DNA from 3 places in the Peribacillus sp. TH16 genome. Region 1 is predicted to be linked to each of the others. Evidence: riboswitches for the same ligand, from Rfam matches in the RefSeq annotation. Region 1 holds a riboswitch; each other region holds the start of a gene.

Region 1 (5,194 bases):
AGTTATTTTTGGCGCAACACTTATTACTGCTGCTTCCGTTGCGATAGGCGGTATCATTGGCTGGGTTGGGTTAATTATTCCTCACGTTGCAAGAATGCTAGTTGGTAATAACAATCAACTAGTCTTACCAGTATCTCTTTCAATCGGTGGAGCCTATTTATTGTTGATTGATAATCTGGCTCGCTCGGTAACGGCTACAGAAATTCCACTCTCAATCTTGACGGCAATTATAGGTGCACCATTTTTCGCAATATTGCTTAGAAAAACAGGAGGTGGCTGGTCATGAGAATTGAGGTGCAGGGAGGAAATTACTTTTATGCTCGGAAAAAAGAAGAAGTTCCTTACCTTTACCAAACAGACATTAACTTTTCGCTGAATGACGGAGAGATAATGGCGATACTAGGACCAAACGGTGCAGGAAAGACAACGATGTTAAAATGCATCACAGGTCTTCTGGACTGGAAAAAAGGTCAAACGCTCATTGATGGAAAGCCGCTTCCTTCGCTTTCACGCAAAACCGTCTGGAAACGGATTGGTTATGTTCCGCAGGCGCATAAAATGGTATTTGGTTTTACACTCGAAGAATTGGTCATTATGGGAAGAGCCCCATACATCAGTGCGCTTGCCCAGCCTTCCGTGAAGGACCGTGAAGCCGCTCACCTAGCCCTGGAAACTGTAGGGATTGGCCATCTTGCTGGGAAGTCCTGCAATACAGTCAGTGGTGGTGAGTTGCAACTAGCGTTGATTGCACGTACGCTGGTATCAGACCCGGAAGTGCTCATTCTCGATGAACCGGAATCCCATCTTGATGTTCAAAAGCAGGTTGTGATTTTACAGACATTAAAGCGTTTGTCACAAGAAAAGAAAATCTCTTGTATCATAAACACGCATTACCCAAACCATGCGTTTTTCCTTGCTGACCATGTGTTAATGACAGCCAAACAAAAGCCGGTCGTTTACGGGGAAGTCCAGGAAGTAATGACAGAATCCCGGATGAAGGAATACTTCGGAATTGAAATGAAGAAGATTATTTATGAAGAAGATGAGAACTTTTTGATTGAAACGATGGTGCCGAAAGATTTAGGCATTCCGCGTGATCAAAGTACTTGTCGATTTACTAGTTAAAAAAAGGCAGCCACCGGGTTGCCTTTTTTTTCGCTAAATGGAATACTTTATTATTTACTAGTTTTCTGGTACTATTATGCTAGAAAAAATTAGGAGAATGATAGTGAGGAAATACAGAGTTTTATTGATGGTAGCATTGCTGGGAATTTTAATTTTGCCTTCATGCTCACAAGGGGTTTTAGAGAATATAGGTACAAAGACGGCTGCACCGATTGCGGAAGATAACATTGAAGTGGTTGCAGCAGCGGAGAATGACGTCGGGCAGAATTCGGAGGACAGATTATATCCTGAACAGATCGATACGAGAAACTGGATAAGAGCCGAGTCCACGGTTCAACTTCCAATATTGATGTATCATAGTATTTCTGAAGGTAATAACCTTCGGGTACCAAGAGAGGAATTTCAATCACAAATGAACTGGCTTCGGGAGAATGATTACTATACATTATCCCCTAGGGAAGCATTTCTTGTTTTAACGGAAAATCGGATGCCAAGTGAAAAGTGTGTCTGGCTTACTTTTGATGATGGCTATACAGATAATTACACGGAGGCTTTTCCTATATTAAAAGAATATAATATGAAAGCTACTGTTTTTATGATCGGGAAATCTATTGAAAAAAGTCATCACCTGACGGAAGAACAAATGGTGGAGATGAGCGAGAATGGGATTTCTATTGAAAGTCATACTATCAACCATCTTGAGCTTAACCGTATGACGGTAGGGCAGCAGGAAGCTGAAATGGTACAGTCAAAGGATTTATTCGATCGTATTCTCCAACAGGACACGACAGTACTTTCATATCCTGTTGGTCGGTATAACGAGGAGAGCCTTAGGTTGTCAGAAGAAGCTGGATACAAGATGGCAGTAACCACCGAAGCTGGTGGAGCTTCAAGGGACCAAGGGATGCATGCACTACACCGAGTTCGGATTTCACCCGGATTGTCAGTCGATGGATTTGCAGCGCTGATTGAAAATGCATCACGTTATTAATTGAAGACAAGGTATTTCGGAATCAGTCTGAAAAATCATATAATAATCATTTCTTACATAGTGTATAATGAAAAGCAGTGAAAATTATATACATATGAACGATTTGGTGTCTTAATGACTTAAAAGGGAAGTTGGTGAAATACCAACGCGGTCCCGCCACTGTAAATGGGAGTTAGCGGCTGTGTACCACTGTATGTGAGATATGGGAAGGTGCCGTTGACGATGACCATTAGCCAGGAGACCTGCCAAGATTCGTACACCTGTAACCTACGCGGATGGGAAGGTGTGTGGCAGACCTTCTGAGTCCGTAATTATATTGTTGCCATACAAGCATCTTCCGTTTGACGGGAGATGCTTTTGTTTTGAAATTCGCTTCTTCACTTCAGGATGCGTTTTCTTTAGGTGGTCGGAAATTGAATTAAAAGATTGTGGGGGATGTAAAATGAAGAAAATCTATGGTCTGATTCTAGTGATGTTACTAACTGCAGGTATTATGGTTGGTTGCAATGATACATCAAAAGAAGGAACGAAAGAAAAGCAACAAACGAATCATACTGAAAACCAAGCTTTCCCGATTACGATAAAAGATGCAACGGGTGAAAAAGTAACGATAGAAGAACAACCAAAGAAAATTGTTACATTGATACCAAGTAATACAGAAGTGGTCTTTGCACTTGGTTTGGGTAAAAAGGTTGTTGGTGTATCCGACATTGATAATTACCCGGAAGAAACGAAAGAAATTGAAAAAGTTGGCGGAATGGAAATGAACACGGAGTTAATCGTTTCCTTAAAGCCTGATCTTGTTCTTGCTCATGCATCCAGTGCCCATAATTCGAATGAGGGATTGCAGCAGCTTAAGGATGCTGGAATAGATGTCCTTGTAGTCAATGATGCACAAAGCTTTGACGAAGTGTATGAGTCTATTGATATGATTGGACAGGCAACGGGAGAACATGATAAGGCAAAAGAAATCGTTGCGAATATGAAAACGAAACTGAAGAAAATTCAGGAAAAAGCTAAATCCGTTAAGGATGAGGAAAGAAAAACCGTTCTAGTAGAGGTTTCGCCATCACCGGATATTTATACACCTGGAAAAAATACATTCATGAATGAAATGCTTAACATAATTTCAGCGAAAAATGCAGCAGCCGAATTGGACGGGTGGGCGAAAATTGACGAAGAGTCTATGATTGCTGCAAATCCGGATGTCATTATTACAACATATGGTTATTATACAAAAGATCCAGTCAGTGAAGTGACGGGCCGAAAAGGATGGGAAGATGTAGCTGCTGTTAAGGATGGTCAAGTCTTTGATGTCCATTCTGACTTAGTGACCCGTTCTGGTCCACGCTTAATAGAGGGAGTAGAGGAACTTGCCAAATCAGTCTATCCGAACCTATTTGACAACTAAGTGGGCGTTTGCTTATTTGATTGCGTTATTGTTTTTGCTTTTCGCAATGACGTTTGGCATTTCCTTTGGTTCGGTGTCAGTACCGATTCCAGCGCTTATACAAATTATCGGCAAGGAATTTTTTCATTTACCAATCTCAGTTGAGCCAGATGTGATGCTGACGAATATCGTAATGAACATCCGCCTGCCACGTGTATTACTTGCAGGTTTGGTTGGGGCTTCGCTTGCGATTGCCGGGGCAGCCTTTCAGGGACTGCTCAGGAACCCGCTTGCTGACCCCTACACATTAGGGATTTCATCAGGAGCATCAGTAGGCGCTGTATTGACATTGTTTTTGAATATATCATTGCCGTTGATCGGTTTATATACCCTACCGACGTTAAGTATTATGTTTTCATTGCTTACGATTTTCTGTGTGCTAACTTTTGCGAGAAAAATGGATCGATCGATGAAAGTAGAAACAATTATTTTAACCGGAATCATTTTCAGCTCGTTTTTAAGTGCCTTCATCTCATTAATGATTGCGTTGACGGGCGAGGAATTAAGACAAATCATCGGATGGCTGATGGGAAGCGTTTCAATGCGCGGCTGGAATTATATCGCGATTATTTTGCCGTTTTTTATCATTGGTTCGTTGATCTTGATTATGAATACCCAAGAATTGAATGCGATGACGTTTGGGGAAGATCGTGCAAAGCATTTGGGTGTGAATGTTCAGCGGAGAAAAATGTGGATTCTGATAGCTGGTTCGATATTAACTGGGGCAGCCGTTGCTGTTTCGGGAACGATTGGCTTTGTAGGATTGGTTATTCCTCATTTGGTTCGTAGGATTTGGGGGCCAGATCATAAGCATTTATTGCCGTTATCTTTGCTCGTAGGAAGCGGATTTTTAATTTTGGCTGACCTTGTAGCAAGGACGATCATTGCACCTTCGGAACTGCCGATTGGTGTAATTACCTCACTAATCGGGGCCCCGGCATTTGCCCTGATTTTATTAAAGAGACGGAGAGAAGGGTAGAATTCATGCTTGAAGTTAAAGGGTTAACAGGTGGATATGGCAATAAAGCTGTTTTGGACTCTGTCTCTTTTGACGTACATAAAGGGGAATTATTTGGGATTCTCGGTCCAAATGGCAGCGGAAAAACGACGCTATTAAGTATGCTTAGCGGGGTTCTCGATTATAAGGTAGGAAGCATACGAATAAGGGGAAGAGACTTGAAGGAGTATTCGGCCAAACAACTTGCACAAGTTATAGCCGTGTTGCCTCAACATTCCTCATTAGCCTTTTCTTATACGGTAAAAGAGACTGTTTCTCTTGGCCGTTATGCTCACCAAACAGGCTGGTTTCATAGTTGGACTTCTGAGGATGAGGTGATTGTCCAACGTGTGATGAAGCAAACGGGAGTCGCGGATTTTCAGGATCTTCATTTTGAACGATTATCAGGCGGTGAGAGACAGCGGGTCTTATTGGCACAAGCACTTGCCCAAGAACCGGAAATTCTTTTTTTAGATGAACCAACGAACCACTTGGATCTTTCCTATCAAAAGGAGCTTCTTGATTTAATGAGGAAAATGGCCAAGGAGCTGGAGCTAACAGTTATCTCAATCTTCCATGACTTGAATTTGGCCGGCTTGTACTGTGATCGGCTGATGTTGCTTGAAAAAGG
Region 2 (5,194 bases), on a different contig from region 1:
ACAAGTTTTCAAGTCCTAGCATACGCAGTCGTTTGTTGGCGATGTATTCGATGTACTCGTTGAATTCTTCCAAGTCGAGATCTGCTTTGGTTTGGATATCCTCAAGCATATACTCAGACCATTCTTTTTCAAGTTCAACTGCTCTTTCAATCGTTGTATAGATGAACTTCGTGTTTTTTTCATTATTTAACTCCGGGTATTCATACATCAAGATTTGTACGAGCATTCCGATGAAATCGAAGTGAACCATTTCATCGCGATGTATATAGGAAATCATTGTAGCCGAACCAGTCATTAGGTTTTGACGCCCTAAGTTGTAATAGAAGGCGAATGCCAGGTAGAAATAAATACCTTCGAGGTTCGTGGAATGGATGAGTGCTTCAAATAAGTGTTGAGGACTAGGATCGTCCACAAACGTTTGATAGGCATCCACAATCGGTTGATTCCGCTTTATCACTTCCGGGTGTTCTTTAATGCGGTCGAAAAGTTGTTTTTGCTTGCCTACCGGAATCAAGGAAGCAAGGATATAGGAATAAGATTCATTATGAATAGATTCCTGCTGGGCCATGTTGGCCAGGATCGCTTTTGCTGCCGGGTCTTTGATGTAACGAAGGATTTCCACTAAAGTCGGCGTTTGAAGGCTGTCCATTCCTGCAATCATTGTAAGGATATCAAGGAAAGCATCCTGGATATCTTCATCTAATTCGCCCCACTGCTTTTTATCCTGAATCATGTTCACGCTCGAAGGCTTCCAAAAGTTATTTATGAGTTGTGTATACGTATCATAGAATTTTTCATACTGAATATCGTTCCAAAGGAGAAAGCCTGAAGCTTCCCCTTTGAATACGCCCGTTGCTTTAGTTGGATGCGTAGGTTCGAGCATCCGGATTTTTTTGATATGATTGGTCATTCGTAAAACTCCTTTAAAAATAGATTACTGATTTGATCGTTAACTTGAGCAACTTTCGCAGGCATTATCATATTCAGATGAAGTGGAACGAACATAATATGTTGATTTCAATCCGCTTTCCCATGCTGTTAAATGGATATCCAATAGAACTTTAGCCTTGATTGTGTTGTGGACATACAGGTTAAAGCTGATAGCTTGGTCAATATGACGCTGACGGGCTGCATTTTGTCTGATGCTTTCCAGTTGGTCCAAGTTAAATCGTGTTTTTTTATAATACTCATACGTATTAGGCGTCAATCCGGGTGCTGTCACTTTGAATTTGAAGTTTTTCTTTTCTTCATAAAATTCAATTTCATATAAGGGATCGATTCCATCAGTGGAGTTACCGATTTTAGCAGTTGATGAATTAGGTGCAATGGCCATTAAATATCCATTACGGGTACCGTGTAGCTGCACATTTTCTTTTAAATCCATCCATTTTTCATCGGTATAGTCACGAAGTTCGAAATATTGGCCTGTATGCCAATCAGATCCTTCAAAATATGGGTACGTTCCTTTTTCCTTAGCCAATTCATTAGACGCTTTGATTGTTAAGTAAGCAATTTTTTCGTATAAAGTATCAGCATATTGAACGGCCTCATCTGATTCCCAATATATATTCTGGGTGGCAAGTAAATGATGCCATCCAAATGTTCCTAAGCCAATTGCCCGGTAACGCTTGTTTGAGATGGATGCTTGCTTGACCGGAAGACTGTTCACATCAATGACGTTATCGAGCATGCGGATCTGAATCGGAATCAATCTTTCTAATACATCGCTACTTACCGCGCGAGGCAGGTTAATGGAAGAGAGGTTACATACAACGAAATCGCCGCTTTTACGAACTACAACTACATCGCCATCTTCAGTTTCGTATTCATCCGTGATCGTTGAAGGGCTTAAGTTTTGAGCAATCTCTGTGCAAAGGTTGGAACAATAAATCATTCCTTTATGTTTATTAGGATTCTTACGGTTCACTTCATCACGGTAGAACATATACGGTACGCCTTCTTCTAGCTGAGAAATCATAATGCTTTTCATAATGTCCATCGCGTTGATTTTTTCAAAGCTATAGCTAGGAAGTGTGCCATTTTCCGCAGCCTCCACAGCGTGAGCGTAATGATTTCTGAAGCTTCCTTCGCCTTTTTTCTCGTCATAAAAATCTTCGAGTGAGAATCCAAGGGTTTGCTTTACGGTATGTGGGTCGAAAAGATACCATTCTTTCCGATCGCGTACGGCTTCCATGAACAGATCAGGAATACATACACCTGTAAAAATATCATGAGCTTTCAACCGGTCATCACCGTTTTGTGTCTTTAAGTCAAGGAAACTCATGATATCTTTATGCCAGGCATCCAAATAAATCGCGATTGCTCCTTTACGCTGGCCCAATTGATCGACGCTGACAGCAGTCTGGTTAAACAAACGGATCCAAGGGGTCGTGCCTGAACTGTTTCCAGAAAAACCACGGATATCAGAACCAAGTGAGCGGATTTTACCGACATAAAGTCCTACACCACCGCCGAATTTAGATACTTTAGCGGCATCGTAGTTGGATAGATAAATGCCATCAATAGAATCTTCAATCGCGTCAATAAAGCATGAACTTAACTGACCGTGAGTTTTGCCTGCGTTTGATAGGGTAGGTGTCGCGACGGTCATATACAGATTGGACATCGCCCAGTATGCCTCTTTGACAAGTTGCAGGCGGTGTTCTGTTTTTTCCATTCGCATAATTTCCATAGCGATGATCATGAAGCGCTCCTGAGGCAGTTCGTAGACCTTGTCTTTTTTCGGACGGGCTAGGTAGCGGTCGTTTAATAAGTAGATACCGATATAAGAAAATAGTTTATCTTTTTCCGGATCGATCACTAAGCCTAATTCTTCAATTTCTTCTTTGGAGTAAGAGTCGAGTAGTTCGGGTTTATAAATCGGGTAGCGTTCCCCCTCTTGCTGTTGAGATAGTCCTGCGATTAATTCATAGAACGGTCCGTAGCTCACGCTCTCATAACCGCGATTCGCTTGTGCATCCCTGTACATCGTATTCAAAAGTTCTGCCGCAGCAACAAACGTCCAATCTGGAGCATCTATGTCTACACTTTCGAGAGCAAGCTGGATCAGTTTTTTTGAAGTTTGTTCTTCTGTTGAGTCACTTTTACGATCCAGCCATTTTGTAAAACGCTTTTTGAACTTTTCCATATCTAGCCGGCCTTCGAATTCCTTGGATAACATCTCAAGCTGGATAGAACTTGTTTCTGTGTCATTTTTCACTATAGTAGAGTTATATGTTTGAGTCATGAATAATCCTCCTTGTAAACTTCCGTTAAATAAAAAAATCCGCCCAATAAATTGAGCGGATCAAACGATAGAATAAAAGAGCCATGAAAAAATAGCCGTTATACTATCGTTTCATCATCTCAATCCCCGAAGAATAAGAAACGTGAAAAATCCAGGCAGGTCTCCTGACTCATGATCATCCTACTTTGAGTTCTTCCCGTATAATGAGCTATACAGTGGTTTTCTCATTTCGTCACATTTACAGTTGCGGGGACAGTTCCGGGTTTACACCGGATTCCCTTTTCAGCCATCACTGGCACCTTGGATTACAAATAATTCTATATATAGTTATGTGTGTTGTTTTTAATATCAATATCTAGTATTTCTGCTTATATTATCGTAATCCATATGAGACGATAATTCAACTAATATATTTGATAAAAACCAATCCTTATCTATTGACAAAGTGAGGGGAGAGGGAAAAAGAGTGAAAGAATTAATAGGAAAATGGGAAATTCAAACGCTGAATGTAAGAGATTTTATGTTAAAATAAAGTGTATAGTAAAGGTGGCTCTCCCTTATTGTAATGATGGGGGTTCCCGGAAAAATATTTATTAAAAAGGAGAAATAATCTTGGAAAAAGTATTAGTTTTTGGACATAAAAACCCAGATACAGACACAATTTGTTCAGCTATCGCTTATGCGGATCTGAAAAAACAACTAGGTATCAATGCTGAACCTGTTCGTCTTGGTGAAGTGAATGGTGAAACTCAATATGCATTAGACCAATTCAAATTCGAAGCTCCTCGTCTTGTAGAAAAAGTGGCAGGGGAAGCGGATGGTGTGATTTTAGTCGATCACAACGAACGCCAGCAAAGTGCAGAAGACATTGACCAAGTCCGTGTTTTAGAAGTTATCGACCACCACCGTATCGCTAACTTTGAAACAAGTGATCCTTTATATTACCGCGCAGAACCAGTTGGTTGCACGGCAACTATTTTAAATAAAATCTATAAAGAAAACGGTATTGAAGTGCCTAAAGCAATCGCAGGTCTAATGCTATCTGCCATCATTTCCGATTCTTTATTGTTCAAATCTCCAACCTGCACAGAGCAAGATGTTGCAGCAGCAATGGAATTAGCGGAGATTGCCGGAGTAAATGCTGAAACATATGGCTTAGAAATGTTAAAAGCAGGCGCTGACCTGAGCGACAAAACAATTGCCCAGCTAATTACTCTTGATGCAAAAGAATTCTCTATGGGAACTGCGAAAGTGGAGATTGCTCAAGTCAATGCTGTGGATCCGAACGAAGTTCTTGCAAAACAAGCTGAATTAGAAGCAGCTATTGAAGCTGTTATTGCTACGAAAGAATTAGATTTATTCTTATTCGTTGTAACGGATATTTTAACAAATGATTCTGTTGCCTTGGCTCTTGGGAAATCAACGGAAGCAGTTGAAAAAGCGTATAACGTTACATTGAGCAACAACATTGCCGTCTTAGAAGGCGTTGTATCACGTAAAAAACAAATCGTGCCGGTTTTAACGGACATATTCAGTAAATAAAGATGTGAAAAGGGTGCTCTGAATACTTCGAGCACCCTTTTTATGTAATATTGTGAGGATCAACAAATTTCAATCATGTCTATAAAAAAGGACTCAAACAAGCCATTTAAATGACGTTTGAGTCTTTTTTTTAATTCAAAGCTTCCTTCTCTTTTTCATAGGCGATAATAATTAGTTCTTTATTTGCGTCTTGGCCTAGCTTGCTTTCAAAGCTTCTTAGTTCATTCAGTAAATCTTGTGACAGGTTTGCTGCCGTATAATCCTGCTCGGATATCATACTTTTTGCTCCTTCCATCTAGATATATTTCATGTTATCTATTTTGTCGGTTTAAAAAGTTTCTATTCAGCAAAATTTAAACTTAAGATATTTTACTATCATAAGTGGCGAGCTTTTCAAGCAATTGG
Region 3 (5,194 bases), on a different contig from region 1:
AAATTCAAAAACAAAAGAGAAAATTTATTTTGGCCGTAATTTTGTCATTCCCGTTGTTATGGGCGATGGTAAGTCATTTTAGTTTTACTTCGTTTATTTATATGCCGGATTTCCTCATGAACCCATGGGTGCAAATGGCGTTCGCAACGCCTGTGCAATTCATCATTGGTAAGCAATTCTATGTAGGGGCATATAAAGCTTTGAAAAACAAAAGTGCGAATATGGATGTTTTAGTTGCAATGGGAACGTCCGCTGCCTATTTTTATAGTGTCTATCAATCGATCATCGCCATTGGAGTCCACCACCATACTGCACAACTATATTTTGAAACTAGTGCCATCCTTATCACCCTCATTCTTTTAGGGAAGCTCTTTGAAGCAAAAGCAAAAGGACGTTCATCAGAAGCCATTAAAAAATTGATGGGCCTTCAGGCCAAAACAGCGTTGGTGCTGAGGAATGGTGAAGAGCGCGAAATACCTCTAGAAGAAGTCATTGTTGGAGATACAGTTTTGGTGAAGCCAGGTGAAAAAATCCCGGTGGATGGAGAGGTAGTCGAAGGGAACTCTGCCGTCGATGAATCCATGTTAACAGGAGAAAGCATACCAGTAGATAAAAGCATGGGAGATACCGTGATTGGTTCAACCCTGAATAAAAATGGTTTTCTCAAAATGAAGGCCACAAAAATCGGAAGAGATACCGCTCTTTCGCAAATCATCAAGGTGGTAGAAGACGCTCAAGGGTCTAAAGCTCCAATTCAAAGGCTCGCTGACCAAATTTCTGGTGTTTTCGTACCCATTGTTGTCGGAATCGCCCTTTTAACTTTTCTCGTATGGATGATCTGGGTTAATCCTGGTGAATTTACACCAGCTTTTGAAGCGATGATTGCGGTACTTGTAATAGCTTGCCCGTGTGCTTTAGGTTTGGCTACCCCAACATCAATCATGGCCGGGTCAGGGCGTGCCGCAGAGTTCGGTATTTTATTTAAAGGCGGAGAACACCTGGAAACTACTCACCATATTGATACGGTTATTTTAGACAAAACGGGAACTGTTACTAATGGTACACCAGTGTTAACCGATGTCCTCATCGAAAATGGAATGGGTGAACAACACTTTTTATCTCTTATCGGGGCCGCTGAAAAACAATCTGAACACCCACTTGCACAATCAATTGTTCAAGGAATTCAAGAAAGAAAAATATCACTTGGATTGGTTCAGGAGTTCGAAGCTATTCCAGGTTACGGGGTAAAAGCTGTAGTGGATCAAAAAGTGTTACTGGTGGGAACACGGAAATTAATGAAGCAAAATAACGTGGATATTACAAATGCACTACCGGCCATGGAAGACCTTGAAGGGCAAGGTAAAACCGCGATGCTGGCTAGCATTGATGGTGAATATGCAGGTCTTATTGCTGTGGCGGATACCATAAAAGACACTTCTCAAACAGCCATAAAAAGGTTAAAAGAGATGGATATTCAGGTCATCATGATAACGGGTGATAATCAAAGGACTGCTCATGCCATAGGAAACAAAGTTGGCATTGACCAGGTCATTGCGGAAGTACTTCCTGAAGGGAAAGCGGAAGAAGTGAAAAAACTTCAAGCAGCTGGAAAGAAAGTGGCTATGGTTGGAGATGGAATCAATGATGCACCAGCACTTGCCCTAGCTGATATTGGTATGGCTATCGGGACGGGGACAGACGTGGCCATGGAAGCTGCGGATATTACTTTAATTCGTGGGGATTTAAACAGCATTGCAGATGCTATTCACATGAGTAGAAAAACCATGCGAAATATTAAACAAAACCTGTTCTGGGCCTTTGCCTATAACGTAATAGGAATACCGATTGCGGCTATTGGGCTACTTGCCCCTTGGTTAGCAGGTGCTGCCATGGCATTTAGTTCTGTATCCGTTGTAATAAATGCACTTCGACTGCAAAGGGTAAAGCTTTAAAGATAAAATTAATATTTTGGAGAAGCATTGGTACTCGTATCAATGCTTTTTTTAGTCTCTGTTAAATAGTTCTGTTGATATTTATAGTTGCTTGTTTTCCACTAATTTGACTTACAAGACACAGCATACTTACTTAGTGGAGAAGCACCCTTACATCTTATTGAAGGCCTATTGGAGTTAGCGACTCCTGTTCATGCAAAAGTATATTCAAGAGTTTATCAAGTTCTTGGCTCAAATGTAATGTTTTTGGTGAGGTGAATCCATGTTTCAAGGCTGTATTTATTAATTCTTTCCTCATTGTCTCTATTTTATTATGTAGCAGTTCCATACTTTCCAACGAAAATCCCCTCAAAACCTTTCCTTTATTGTAGTATATTTATTATTACATAAATTAGGATGATTTTAAATATTATAGTAAGTATTTACTTATTAAAAGTAAACAAATTCTGGCGGGAGCAATACAAATCTTCCTCACTATCATTCGATATATGTAATTACAGATAACTATTCATATAAAATTATTACTTCCATACATAACGAGCCGTTAAAAAACATCAGGACTTTAATTTGATATAGCATAAATTTGCAATAAAGAATATAATTTGTATTAGGTAAACTTTTTTTGATTTTATTTTCATATAGTGAATATCTCCATTTTGAGAGAGTTGTATTCGTAAAACTGTATAATTTAGGAGAATTTAATATTTGTTGAATTTTAAAGAGAACCTGTTTATTCTCCTTTTTACTAACTGTATTTCGTTTATTGCTAGATGGATAGGATTAGTAGCTGGGTTTATCAAAAATTACTTAGAGATGAAACTAATAAAGTGTTAAGAAGTAACAAATGGTTTCGACAAAATAATTTTAGGATAGACAAGCTCTATTATTTACTATGAAGATGAGGGAAAATTTCATATAGTATTGGAATGGGTATATTCGTTTAAAAGCGAATATTTAAAAGGGAAGCCGGTGCAAAATCCGGCACGGTCCCGCCGCTGTAATGGTGAGTCCTATGCAAGAAAGTCACTGGATAATATCCGGGAAGACGCATGGAGATGATGAACCTAAGTCAGAAAACCTGCCCGTTCTAAAAATGCTGTTAAACCTACGGGAGATAGGGAGGTGTTAGAGTGCTAGAAGACGAATTTGTTCTTAAATTATAAGCATTTCTGACCGTTAAATCTGGTTGGAAATGCTTTTTTATATTTCGTGATTTTTCAAATAGATAAAATTCCATAATTGAAGGTGAGAAAACATGTTTTTACTACGGTCTAGTTTATTCCATTCTTTTGTTGGACTACTAGTAATTTTCACAATTTTTGTTACTGGTTGCAGCAACACAACAATAGATCAAGAAAATACATCAAATAAAGATAAACAAAAAGTTGTTACTTTTTCATGGCCTGGGGATATAGGTGACTTAAATCCACACACATATTTTCCGAATGAGTTTTTTTCCCAGGCTATGGTATATGAATCCCTAGTTTATTACGGTGAAGGCGGAGAAATTCAGCCTTGGCTTGCAGAGAGCTGGGATATATCGAAAGATGGAAAAGAATATATATTCCATCTGAGGAAAGATGTTAAATTTTCCGATGGTTCCCTCTTTAATGCTGCAATCGTTAAGAAAAACTTTGATACCATTTTAGATAATCGCAAACAACATGAATGGGTGGAATTAATTAACCAAATCAAAGGTACTGAAATAATAGATGAATATACATTTAAACTTATTTTGAACAACGCGTATTATCCAACTCTTCAAGAACTAACTTACATCAGACCGTTGAGATTTGTAGGAGAAGCTGCTTTTCCGGACAGTCAAAACACATTTAAGGACGGACTCAAGTCTCCGATTGGCACAGGACCGTGGGTATTGAGCGAATATAAGAAAAATGAGTTTGCAGTTTTTAAAAGGAATGAACAGTATTGGGGTACTAAACCTAAAGTAGATAAGGTGGTTGTTAAAGTCATTACTGACGGTGAGTCAAGAGTATTAGCTTTTGAGAAAAAAGAACTCGACTTTATTTTTGGAAACGGAGTCATAAGCCAAGATTCATTCCAATTTTTGAAGAATTCAGGGCAATATGAAACCAAATTGTCAGAACCTACAGCTACAAGAACGCTTCTTCTTAATTCAAACAGAGAAGCGACTAAAGACCTTAAAGTTCGGTTAGCTCTCCAACATGCTTTTAATAAACAGGCTGTTATTGATAAGATCTTTTATGGTATGGAAAAAAAGGCTGATACTTTGTTTCCACCTACTTTGCCATACACGAAAATTAATATAAAGCCATATGAATATGATGCAGAAAAAGCAAAACAGTTATTGGATGAAGCCGGATGGAAACAAGTGAAGGGGAAACCATTTAGAGAAAAAGACGGAAAAGAATTGCAATTGGAATTACTGTTTAATAGTACAGACAACATCCAAAAGTCAATCGCAGAATTTACCCAAGGTGATTTTAGAAAGCTAGGAATAGATGTTAAGTTGACTAGTCAAGAAACTAATACTTTTTGGACAAATGCATTTCAAGGTCAATTTGATTTATTATTTACATCTACTTGGGCTGTACCATTTGATCCACATTCCTATTTAGCTTCTATGACGACAAATACGGAAAATGGTGGTCCAGATTATAACGCTCAATTAGGGTTGCCAGTAAAAAAAGAAATAGACCAGAAAATTAAGAAAGTATTATTAACTACAGACGAAGAAGAGAGAAAAATACTGTATTCAGAAATATTAACGACATTGCACGAACAAGCAATTTATTTACCGATATCTTATCAGTCTAATATAGCAGTGTATCAAAAAAACATTAGTGGAGTAGATTTTTTACCTCAAGAAGCTGAGGTCCCTTTAACTTCAATTGACGTTAATTGAAGTGGGGATACTTAAAAACAACTTAAGGAGTGCTACATGAGTTGGTTTATTTTTAAACGTCTCACAAGTTTAATTCCAATTTTATTAGGAATTTCGCTCATCACTTTTATCTTGCTTCACTTAATTCCTGGAGATCCGGCAGTAGCTTACTTAAGGGCGTCACATATACCTCCTACGGATGAGACAGTGGCAGCCCTTCGAGTTGAGCTTGGATTAAACAAGCCTTTATATGTCCAGTATTTTGAGTGGCTGGGAAAAGTGTTGCAATTGGATTTAGGGATGTCTTATGTGTCCAATAACTCTGTATGGGAAGAAATTGTGGTACATTTCTTCCCAACAGTTCAATTAACAATTG

Evidence for each region. Region 1 has a riboswitch for cobalamin ahead of JFV29_RS27460 (ABC transporter substrate-binding protein). Riboswitches for the same ligand answer to the same signal wherever they lie in the genome.
Region 2: another riboswitch for cobalamin. It lies ahead of JFV29_RS07585 (ribonucleoside-diphosphate reductase subunit alpha); the one in region 1 lies ahead of JFV29_RS27460 (ABC transporter substrate-binding protein).
Region 3: another riboswitch for cobalamin. It lies ahead of nikA (nickel ABC transporter substrate-binding protein); the one in region 1 lies ahead of JFV29_RS27460 (ABC transporter substrate-binding protein).

What each region holds. Positions count from the first base shown of each region.
Region 1 is NZ_JAEKEM010000009.1:2,777,254-2,782,447, reverse strand. Features, by position in the region: gene JFV29_RS27475 (FecCD family ABC transporter permease) at 1-286, shown strand, start outside; gene JFV29_RS27470 (ABC transporter ATP-binding protein) at 283-1,125, shown strand; gene JFV29_RS27465 (polysaccharide deacetylase family protein) at 1,229-2,116, shown strand; cobalamin riboswitch at 2,204-2,380, shown strand; gene JFV29_RS27460 (ABC transporter substrate-binding protein) at 2,559-3,527, shown strand; gene JFV29_RS27455 (FecCD family ABC transporter permease) at 3,490-4,545, shown strand; gene JFV29_RS27450 (heme ABC transporter ATP-binding protein) at 4,551-5,194, shown strand, end outside.
Region 2 is NZ_JAEKEM010000002.1:1,573,257-1,578,450, reverse strand. Features, by position in the region: gene JFV29_RS07590 (ribonucleotide-diphosphate reductase subunit beta) at 1-910, opposite strand, end outside; gene JFV29_RS07585 (ribonucleoside-diphosphate reductase subunit alpha) at 950-3,247, opposite strand; cobalamin riboswitch at 3,385-3,565, opposite strand; gene JFV29_RS07580 (manganese-dependent inorganic pyrophosphatase) at 3,860-4,789, shown strand; gene JFV29_RS07575 (hypothetical protein) at 4,920-5,066, opposite strand; gene JFV29_RS07570 (SulP family inorganic anion transporter) at 5,149-5,194, opposite strand, start outside.
Region 3 is NZ_JAEKEM010000002.1:406,595-411,788, reverse strand. Features, by position in the region: gene JFV29_RS01955 (heavy metal translocating P-type ATPase) at 1-1,952, shown strand, start outside; gene JFV29_RS01950 (aspartyl-phosphate phosphatase Spo0E family protein) at 2,110-2,280, opposite strand; cobalamin riboswitch at 2,864-3,052, shown strand; gene nikA (nickel ABC transporter substrate-binding protein) at 3,208-4,839, shown strand; gene nikB (nickel ABC transporter permease) at 4,876-5,194, shown strand, end outside.